Regions from separate parts of the Bradyrhizobium sp. AZCC 2289 genome, predicted to be linked through region 1. Evidence: predicted binding sites of a transcription regulator. Region 1 holds the regulator's gene; the other holds the start of a gene.
The links. The regulator LexA, encoded in region 1, represses DNA repair genes until DNA is damaged. The targets are predictions, from matches to a motif close to TGTTCNNNNTGTGTTCNG.
Positions count from the first base shown of each region.

Region 2: ruvC (crossover junction endodeoxyribonuclease RuvC) is a predicted target of LexA. The motif match lies at 2,616-2,633, and genes of this name have one in related genera.

Region 1 covers NZ_JAZHRY010000001.1:10,049,198-10,053,405, reverse strand. Annotated here, with positions in the region: gene V1289_RS47335 (hypothetical protein) at 1-26, opposite strand, end outside; gene V1289_RS47330 (hypothetical protein) at 163-591, opposite strand; gene V1289_RS47325 (hypothetical protein) at 813-1,019, opposite strand; gene lexA (transcriptional repressor LexA) at 1,213-1,923, opposite strand; gene V1289_RS47315 (molybdopterin molybdotransferase MoeA) at 2,137-3,363, opposite strand; gene V1289_RS47310 (HAD family hydrolase) at 3,375-4,001, opposite strand; gene V1289_RS47305 (hypothetical protein) at 4,172-4,208, shown strand, end outside.
Region 2 covers NZ_JAZHRY010000001.1:6,054,998-6,059,205, reverse strand. Annotated here, with positions in the region: gene V1289_RS28745 (NUDIX hydrolase) at 1-401, opposite strand, end outside; gene ruvB (Holliday junction branch migration DNA helicase RuvB) at 401-1,447, opposite strand; gene ruvA (Holliday junction branch migration protein RuvA) at 1,444-2,061, opposite strand; gene ruvC (crossover junction endodeoxyribonuclease RuvC) at 2,058-2,585, opposite strand; gene V1289_RS28725 (YebC/PmpR family DNA-binding transcriptional regulator) at 2,779-3,525, opposite strand; gene V1289_RS28720 (methyl-accepting chemotaxis protein) at 3,726-4,208, shown strand, end outside.

The sequences.
Region 1 (4,208 bases):
TTTTGCCAAGTGATCTTGGTGACCACCGATCACTCCTTTCTTGGCATCTTTCGGCGACGTACAGCTCTTCTTGCGCCCCCGGATTGCGTCCCGGAGGCGCTCCAATACCATTTCACTCACCGCGCGTCGCAACGCTCGCCGGCCGGAACCGGCGGCGAAGGATCAGCCGATCGAGATCGACGTCGCTGGAGGCGTTTCGACGGCCGGCGCCGCGCGCTCGGTGATCGGATGAGTCACCGTCACCGGCAATTGCAGTACGCTGACCCGCTGTCCCTCGCAGAGCTGCGTCACCAGCACAAAGCTTCCGTCCGGAAACTCGACCGCGTCATGGTGACGTTCCCGAACATGCGGATCGATCATGTTGAACTTGCCGACGCGGAAGCCGACGGTCCGGGTCCAGATCCACCGGTTGTCGTATTTGACGTCTTCGGCAAACGCCAGTTCGGTTCCGGGAAGCATGCAGACCGCGACGTTGGGTTCGCTCTCTGATGCAAATCCGCGGGTCGATGTGCCGCGGAATGTCGTGGTGATCAGCGTCTCTCCGACCTTGGCGGGGCGCGTCGCCATAGCGTGCAGACTATAGTCACACATCGGATGCTCCTCATTCGAGATAGCCGACCCGTGCCTCCTGTTGAGGCAACAGGCCCATATCAGAGTAGACACAGCATACGCGCCTTTGTGGGCAATTGTGCGGCTGGCGTAGGCTTGTCAGATCACAAACGCGCTAACACGCGCTCGGTTCGAACCGTGGGAGCGCGGCGCGCAAAAAAAAGCTCCGACTCCGCCGGGGCCTCTTTTCGTGTCCGAGTTGATCAGTGGCCGGCGGGTGCCGAGAAGCCGCTGTAAGCCCAGCCGGACGGCGCGGGGGCGGCGACCGAATTATTGGCGTTGCGGAATTGCTCGCCGGCCACCACGCGGTTCGCCTTGTTGGCGCGGTGCCGTTCGGCCGCTGAAGCGAACTGCGACGTCGATGCGGCAATCAATGCCGAAACCAGAACCGTCAAAATGGTCTTGCGCATGGTTGTCTCCTCGTGTTGCACGCTGTTTTCGACGAAGCGGGTGCGCTTCGTTGCTTGCGTGCCGAGGATCTAGCGCCGGACTGGGCCGCGGATAATCCTTGCGATTGCCGAAGGACCATCCATCAGGGGTGGATAATCCGCCCCTTGCAGGGAATCGAAAGCGGACCAGCGCGTCCGCTCAATACTTCCGGTCTCAATACTTCCGGTAAAGCCCGATCAGCTTGCCCTGAATCCTGACCCGGTTCGGCGGCAGGATGCGGACTTCGTAGGAGGTATTGGCCGGCTCGAGCGCGATCGAGGCGCCGCGGCGGCGGAAGCGTTTCAGCGTGGCTTCCTCCTCGTCGATCAGCGCCACCACGATATCGCCGGTGTCGGCGGAGTCGTTGCGCTGGATCAGCGCCATGTCGCCGTCGAGAATGCCGGCGTCGACCATGGAATCGCCGCGCACTTCGAGCGCGTAGTGCTCGCCGGAGCCGAGCATATCCGGCGGCACGCTGATGGTATGGCTGCGGGTCTGCAGCGCCTCGATCGGCGTACCGGCGGCGATCCGGCCCATCACGGGCACCGCGACCGGGCGGTTGCCGTCGTCCTCGGAAGCACCGGCGCCGGAGCTGCGGACCTTGCCCAGCGTGCCTTCGATGACGCTTGGGGTGAAGCCGCGGCGGCCGTTGCCGTTACCGCTGCCCGACAACTCGGGCAGCTTGATGACCTCGATGGCGCGGGCGCGATTGGGCAGGCGGCGGATGAAGCCGCGCTCTTCCAGCGCGGTGATGAGTCGGTGGATACCGGACTTCGAGCGCAGGTCGAGCGCATCCTTCATCTCGTCGAAGGAGGGCGGTACGCCAGCCTCTTTCAGCCTTTCGTTGATGAAACGCAGAAGTTCATACTGTTTGCGCGTAAGCATCTCGAGCATTCCCCCGGTTGGTCGCGTCTTCGATTCCCTGAGATCGGGAGTCCGATATCGGGAGTCCGATATCGGAAGTCCGAAACTCCCATTCCTAGACACAAGGTCTCGAAACAAATCATGAACGGACACTATATGTTCGATACATGTTCCGCAACCACTTAATTTCCGGTGAACGCGACCCGGTTTTGCCGGAACGTGCCGCCCGGCGCTTCACTCCGGCAAACGCAGGAGTTCGCATGGCGCGCCGGCACCGGCTGCGGGTGCAAACGGCGGACGTATCACAAGTGCCCTTGCCGCAGCGAGATTCCCGAGCAGCGAACTGTCCTGATGGGTGACCGGGGTTGCGATCAGCGCGCCGTCCGCGCGCTCCTCGAGGCGGGCGCGCAAGTAATCCTCGCGCTGGTCGTTGGCGGCGAGATCGCGGCCGAGCAGCGCCGCTTCTCTGGTGTGATGAACGCTGGCGCGGCCCGACAGCGCCCGAATCAACGGCACCAGAAACAGAAAACCGCAGACATAGGAGGAGACGGGATTGCCGGGCAGGCCGATCACCCGCATTGCGCCGAGCCGGCCATGCATCATCGGTTTGCCCGGCCGCATCGCGATCCGCCAAAACGCCATGGTGACGCCCTCCGCCTCCAGCGATTGCTTGACGAGGTCGTGGTCGCCGACCGAGGCGCCGCCGGTGGTGATCAGGATGTCCGCGCCGGATGCGCGGGCCCGGCGGATGCCCTCGGTGGTGGCCGCGACCGTGTCGGCGGCGATGCCGAGGTCGATAGTCTCGGCGCCCTCGGCCCGCGCCAGCGCGCGGAGCGCATACCCGTTGGAATAGACGATCTGGCCGGGGCCGGGGATGGTGCCCGGCATCACCAGTTCGTCGCCGGTCGCCAGCACCGCGACCTTCGGGCGGCGGCGGACGGCGAGTTCCGGATAGTTCATGCCGGCGGCGAGCGAGAGGTCGCGATCGGTGAGGCGGCTTCCCCCGGCAAGCAGCACGTCGCCCTCGCGGAAATCGACGCCGGCGGGGCGGATGTGCCGGCCGGTTTTCGCGGCCTCCGTGATGGTGATGTGGTCGCCGCCGACCGCCGGATCTTCCCGAACCGTGTCTTCCTGGATGATGACGGCATCGGCGCCGTCGGGGATCACGCCGCCGGTGAAAATCCGCACCGCCTCGTTGGCGCCGACCTTTTTCTCGAACGGGCGACCGGCCGCCACCTCGCCGATCACCTTCAGTCGTGCGGTGAGATCGCCGACGTCCGCCGCGCGCACGGCATAGCCGTCCATCGCCGACATCGCCTGCGGCGGCTGGGTGCGCCGTGCGGCAACGTCGCGCGCGAGCACGCGATGATAGGCGGCATCGAGCGCGACCATTTCTTCGGGCAACGGTTCTGCGCCTGCGAGGATCGCGTTGAGAGCATCGGCAACCGGCATCAAGGCCACGGGCAAAACTCCTAAATTCCGAGTGCGGCGAGGGCTTCGGCAACGTCGTCCGGCGATGTCACGTGAACCGCAACCAGGCCGCGCGCCCGGGCGCCTTCGATATTGGCGGCGACGTCGTCGAAGAACACGATGCGTTCGGCGGGCACGCCGATCGCTCTCACCACGTGATCATAGGCTGCCGCATCGGGCTTTCGAAGCCCGATGGTCGATGACAAAAACACTTCGCGGAAATGGCCGAGCACGTCGGCATAGGCTTTCGAGAAATGCTCGACATGCGGCCGGTTGGTGTTGGAGAAGGCGTATAGCGGCAGGTGCGCCGCGGCGCGTTTCAAAAGCGGTGCGATGCCCGGCATTTCGCCGGCGAAGATCGCGTTCCAGCCCTCCAGGAACTGGGCATCGGAAATGCCGATGCCGAGCGCGTCGCGCAGGCTTTGAAAGTAGGCCGCGTCCTCGATCTTGCCGACCTCGTGATCCCGGTAGGATGCTTCGCGGACGAATCGCGCGGCAAGGTCGGCCGGCGCACGGCCGGCATGGCCGGCCCAGCAGGCCAGCGCCTTGCCGAAATCGATATCGAGCACCACGCGGCCGAGATCGAACAGCAACGCGTCGGCGGAGTTGGGGGCGAGGCTTGAGATCATCCCGGTCGTTTACAAAACCGGATCAATTCGGGCAATGGCTGGACGGTATCGGCCGCAGCCTCATCCTGGCCGTTCCATAATTTCGGCTATTCAACGCTGCACGTGAACTTGCCGCGCGCGCTATGATATGCTCTCGTGGAGAGCCTGCGCAGGTCGAGGGAGCAATACGCATGAAAATCTTGGGCGCCGTCGCCGTTATCGCGTTGC
Region 2 (4,208 bases), 4.0 Mb from region 1:
CGCCTCTGCGACGCCAGCGGCAACACATGGTCGCGGGTCAAGGGCGCCAGCGGAAGATCGGCCGGCGCCGCCGGGTCGACCCAGACCATCGCCTCGATCTCGGCTTGCGGCGCAATGTGGCCGGTGACATCGATCTCGTACAGCGATGCGCGGACCCGAAAGCCGGGCTCGTTGGCCGAGACGGCGTCAAACTCGCCGAGACGCTGGATCGAGTCGGGGACCAAACGGCAACCAAGCTCCTCGTCGATTTCGCGCGCCAGCGCCGTGACGTCGTCTTCGCCGGAATCGCGTTTTCCGCCCGGCTGCATGAACGCCGTCGTCCCGCGCTTGCGCACCAGCAACACCCGGCCGGCCGGATCACGGATCAGGGCCGCGACGATCTCGATGGTGCCCGACATCATCACTCCTCTTCGCTTTGCCCGAACAATCCGAATTGGGCGGGATCGCGCGCCGGCTCGGCGAGGCCGAGATGGCGGAACGCGTGCGACGTCAAGAGCCGGCCGCGCGGGGTGCGCTGCAGATAACCGCACTGGATCAGAAACGGCTCGATGATGTCCTCGATCGCGTCGCGCGGCTCCGACAACGCCGCCGCCATGGTCTCGACGCCGACCGGACCGCCGCCATAGTTCATCGCGATGGTGGTGAGATAGCGCCGGTCCATCGCATCGAGGCCGGCGGCGTCGACCTCGAGCGCGCTCAGCGCATGGTCGGCGATGGCGCGGTCGATCGAACTGGCGTCCGCGGCGGACGCAAAATCCCGCACCCGCCGCAGCAGCCGGCCGGCGATCCGCGGCGTGCCGCGGGCGCGGCGCGCGATCTCGTTGGCGCCGTCCGCCGTCATGCCGATATTGAGCACGCGGGCGCCGCGGGTGACGATCTTCTCCAGTTCTTCCTCGGTATAAAAGTTCAGCCGCACCGGAATGCCAAAGCGGTCGCGCAGCGGATTGGTGAGCAGCCCTGCGCGCGTGGTGGCGCCGACCAGGGTGAATTTGGCCAGATCGATCTTGACCGAGCGCGCCGCCGGTCCCTCGCCGATGATGAGGTCGAGCTGAAAATCCTCCATCGCGGGATAGAGCACTTCCTCGACCGCCGGGCTGAGGCGATGGATTTCATCGATGAACAAAACGTCGCGCTCTTCGAGATTGGTCAGGAGTGCGGCGAGATCGCCGGCCTTGGCAATCACCGGGCCGGAGGTGGCGCGAAATCCGACGCCGAGTTCGCGCGCGACGATCTGCGCCAGCGTGGTCTTGCCGAGTCCGGGCGGGCCGACGAACAACACGTGATCCAGTGCCTCGCCGCGTTTGCGCGCGGCCTCGATGAAGATCGAAAGATTGGCCCGCGCCTGCGCCTGGCCGACGAATTCGGACAGCAATTGCGGCCGCAGCGCGGTGTCGCCGACATCGTCGCTGCGGCGCTCGGGTGTGACGATGCGGGAGGGCGGGTTCACTTCGACAATTCCTTCAGCCCCAACCGGATCAGTTGCGCGGTTTCCGCCTTCTCGCCGGCGCTGCGCGAGGCGGCGGCGATCGCGGCGGCCGCCTGCGGCTGGCCGTAGCCGAGATTGACCAGCGCCGAGATTGCGTCGGTGACCGGGCGCGGCGCGCGGTCATTGTCGAGCGCGCCGCTCAGATGCACCAGCGCCGGATCGACACTGGCGAACGCCGGCGCCTTGTCCTTCAATTCGGTGACGATGCGCTCGGCCACTTTGGGACCGACGCCCGGCGTGCGCGTCACCGCGGCCTTGTCGCGCAGCGCGATCGCGTTCGCAAGATCCGCCGGCGGCAGCGTGGAGAGCACGGCGAGCGCGACCTTGGCGCCGACGCCCTGCACGGTCTGCAACAGCCGGAACCATTCGCGCTCCATGTCGCTGCGAAAGCCGAACAGTTTGATCTGATCCTCGCGCACATAGGTCTCGATCGACAGCACCGCGGCCTCACCGGGCGCCGGCAGCGCCTGCAACGTGCGCGACGAGCAATGCACCTGATAGCCGACGCCGCCGACATCGAGGATGACATAATCCTCGCCGTAGCTGTCGATCAGGCCCTTGAGTTTGCCGATCATAGCCCGGCCACCTTCAGCCGCAGCGATGCGCTCTGGCGGTGATGCGCATGCGTAATGGCAATCGCCAGCGCGTCGGCGGCGTCGGCGGATTTCGGTTCGGCCTTGGGCAGTAATATCCTCAGCATCACCGCGATCTGGTTCTTGTCGGCGTGGCCGGCGCCGACCACCGTCTTCTTGACCTGGTTGGGGGCATACTCCGCAACGGAGATGCCGAACATCGCCGGCGCCAGCATGGCAACCCCGCGCGCCTGGCCGAGTTTCAGCGTGGCGACGCCGTCCTTGTTGACAAAGGTCTGCTCGACCGCGGCCTCGGCCGGCTTGAAATCGCCGAGCACAGCGGCAAGCCCCTCATGGATCGCCAATAGCCGGCTTGCCAGCGGCAGATTGTCCGGCGCCTCCACCGAGCCGCAGCCGATGAAGACCAGCCGGTTGCCCTCGGTCTCGATCACGCCCCAGCCGGTGCGGCGCAGGCCGGGGTCGATGCCGATGATCCGGACGGGATGGCGAATCGGTGGGGATGTCATGGCGTAGTGATAACGCCAGAGGCCGGTGAACGAAACATAAACAGAGCGTCATCCCCTGCCGGGTCGTCATACCCCGCGAAAGCGGGGTATCCAGTACGCCGCGGCGTTGCGGCTCTTACGCCGGTCTCTGGAATACTGGATCGCCCGGTCAAGCGGGACGACGACAGCGGAGTGTGAAGCGGCAACCGTGGCCTCACCCGCCCATCTTCGCCATTAGCGCGTCCGACACCTCGAAATTGGCGTAGACGTTCTGCACGTCGTCATGTTCGTTCAACAGATCGATCAGCTTCAACAGCTTCTCGCCGGTCTCGTCGTCGACCGCGACCGTGTTGTGCGGTTTCCAGGTCAGCGCCGCCTTGCGGGCTTCGCCGAATTTGGCCTCCAGCGCCTTCGCCACCTCGCGGAAGGTTTCCTGCGAGGCATAGATCTCGTGGCCGCTCGCGCTCGAGATCACGTCGTCGGCGCCGGCCTCGATCGCCGCGTCCAGCATCGCATCGTCGGAGGCCACGCTTGAATCATATTCGATGATGCCGGTGTGATCGAACATGAAGGCCACCGAACCGGTTTCGCCGAGATTGCCGCCGGATTTGGTGAAGTAGGAGCGGATGTCGGAAGCGGCGCGGTTGCGGTTGTCGGTCAGGGCTTCGACGATCACGGCGACGCCGCCGGGGCCATACCCCTCGTAGCGCATTTCGTCGTAGTGTTCGCCGCCAGTGCCGGTCGCCTTCTTGATGGCGCGTTCAATCGAGTCCTTCGACATGTTTTCCTGGCGGGCGGAGATGATCGCCGCGCGCAGCCGCGCGTTCATTGCCGGATCGGGCTGGCCCATCTTGGCCGCGACCGTGATTTCCCGCGCCAATTTGCCGAAAAGCTTCGACCTCTGGGCATCCTGCCGGCCCTTGCGGTGCATGATGTTCTTGAATTGGGAATGGCCGGCCATGCGGGGTCTCTTGGATTCGCCAGGGGAATTTGGGGGTGAAAGCGCGGCCTTATAAGCCCGTGACCGGCCAAAATCAAAGATTTGACGCCGTTTTGGGTATGAAAGTAGTGCCGCCTGCTGGAATATGAGGCAGTTGTTAACCATGACTTCATGCCCGGATGAGAGGATGTCCCACCCAATTTCAACTTTTAAGAGTTCCCATGGCGTTCGGTTTGTTTCGAAAGCGAGTGCCGGAACCGGCTGCGCCTGCCGTCGAACCCAAGGTTCCGGCAAGCGCCGCCGTGGCCGGCGCAACCGCCTCCCCCGAGAGTGATTCGGCCAAGGAAATCCTCGAACTGCTCGAACTCGAACTCGGCGCCATGATCCGCCAGCTCGAGCGCGCGGCCGGTTCGGTCGCCAGCGGCGCCGAAGCGACCGCGGCAACACTATCGACCATCCGCCAGCGCACCGACGCCCTCACCGGCCGCACCAGCGCCGCGCAGTCCACGGCGACGACATTCTCGCAGGCCGCCGACAAATTCACCCACTCGGCACAGGGCATAGGAGCGCAGGTACGCGACGCCGGCAAGCTCGCGGATCTCGCCAGCGACGCTGCCCGCGAAGCCAGCGCCAATGTGGATCGCTTAAGGGAATCCTCCGCCGCCATCGGCAACGTCGTCAATCTGATTGCACAGATTGCGCGG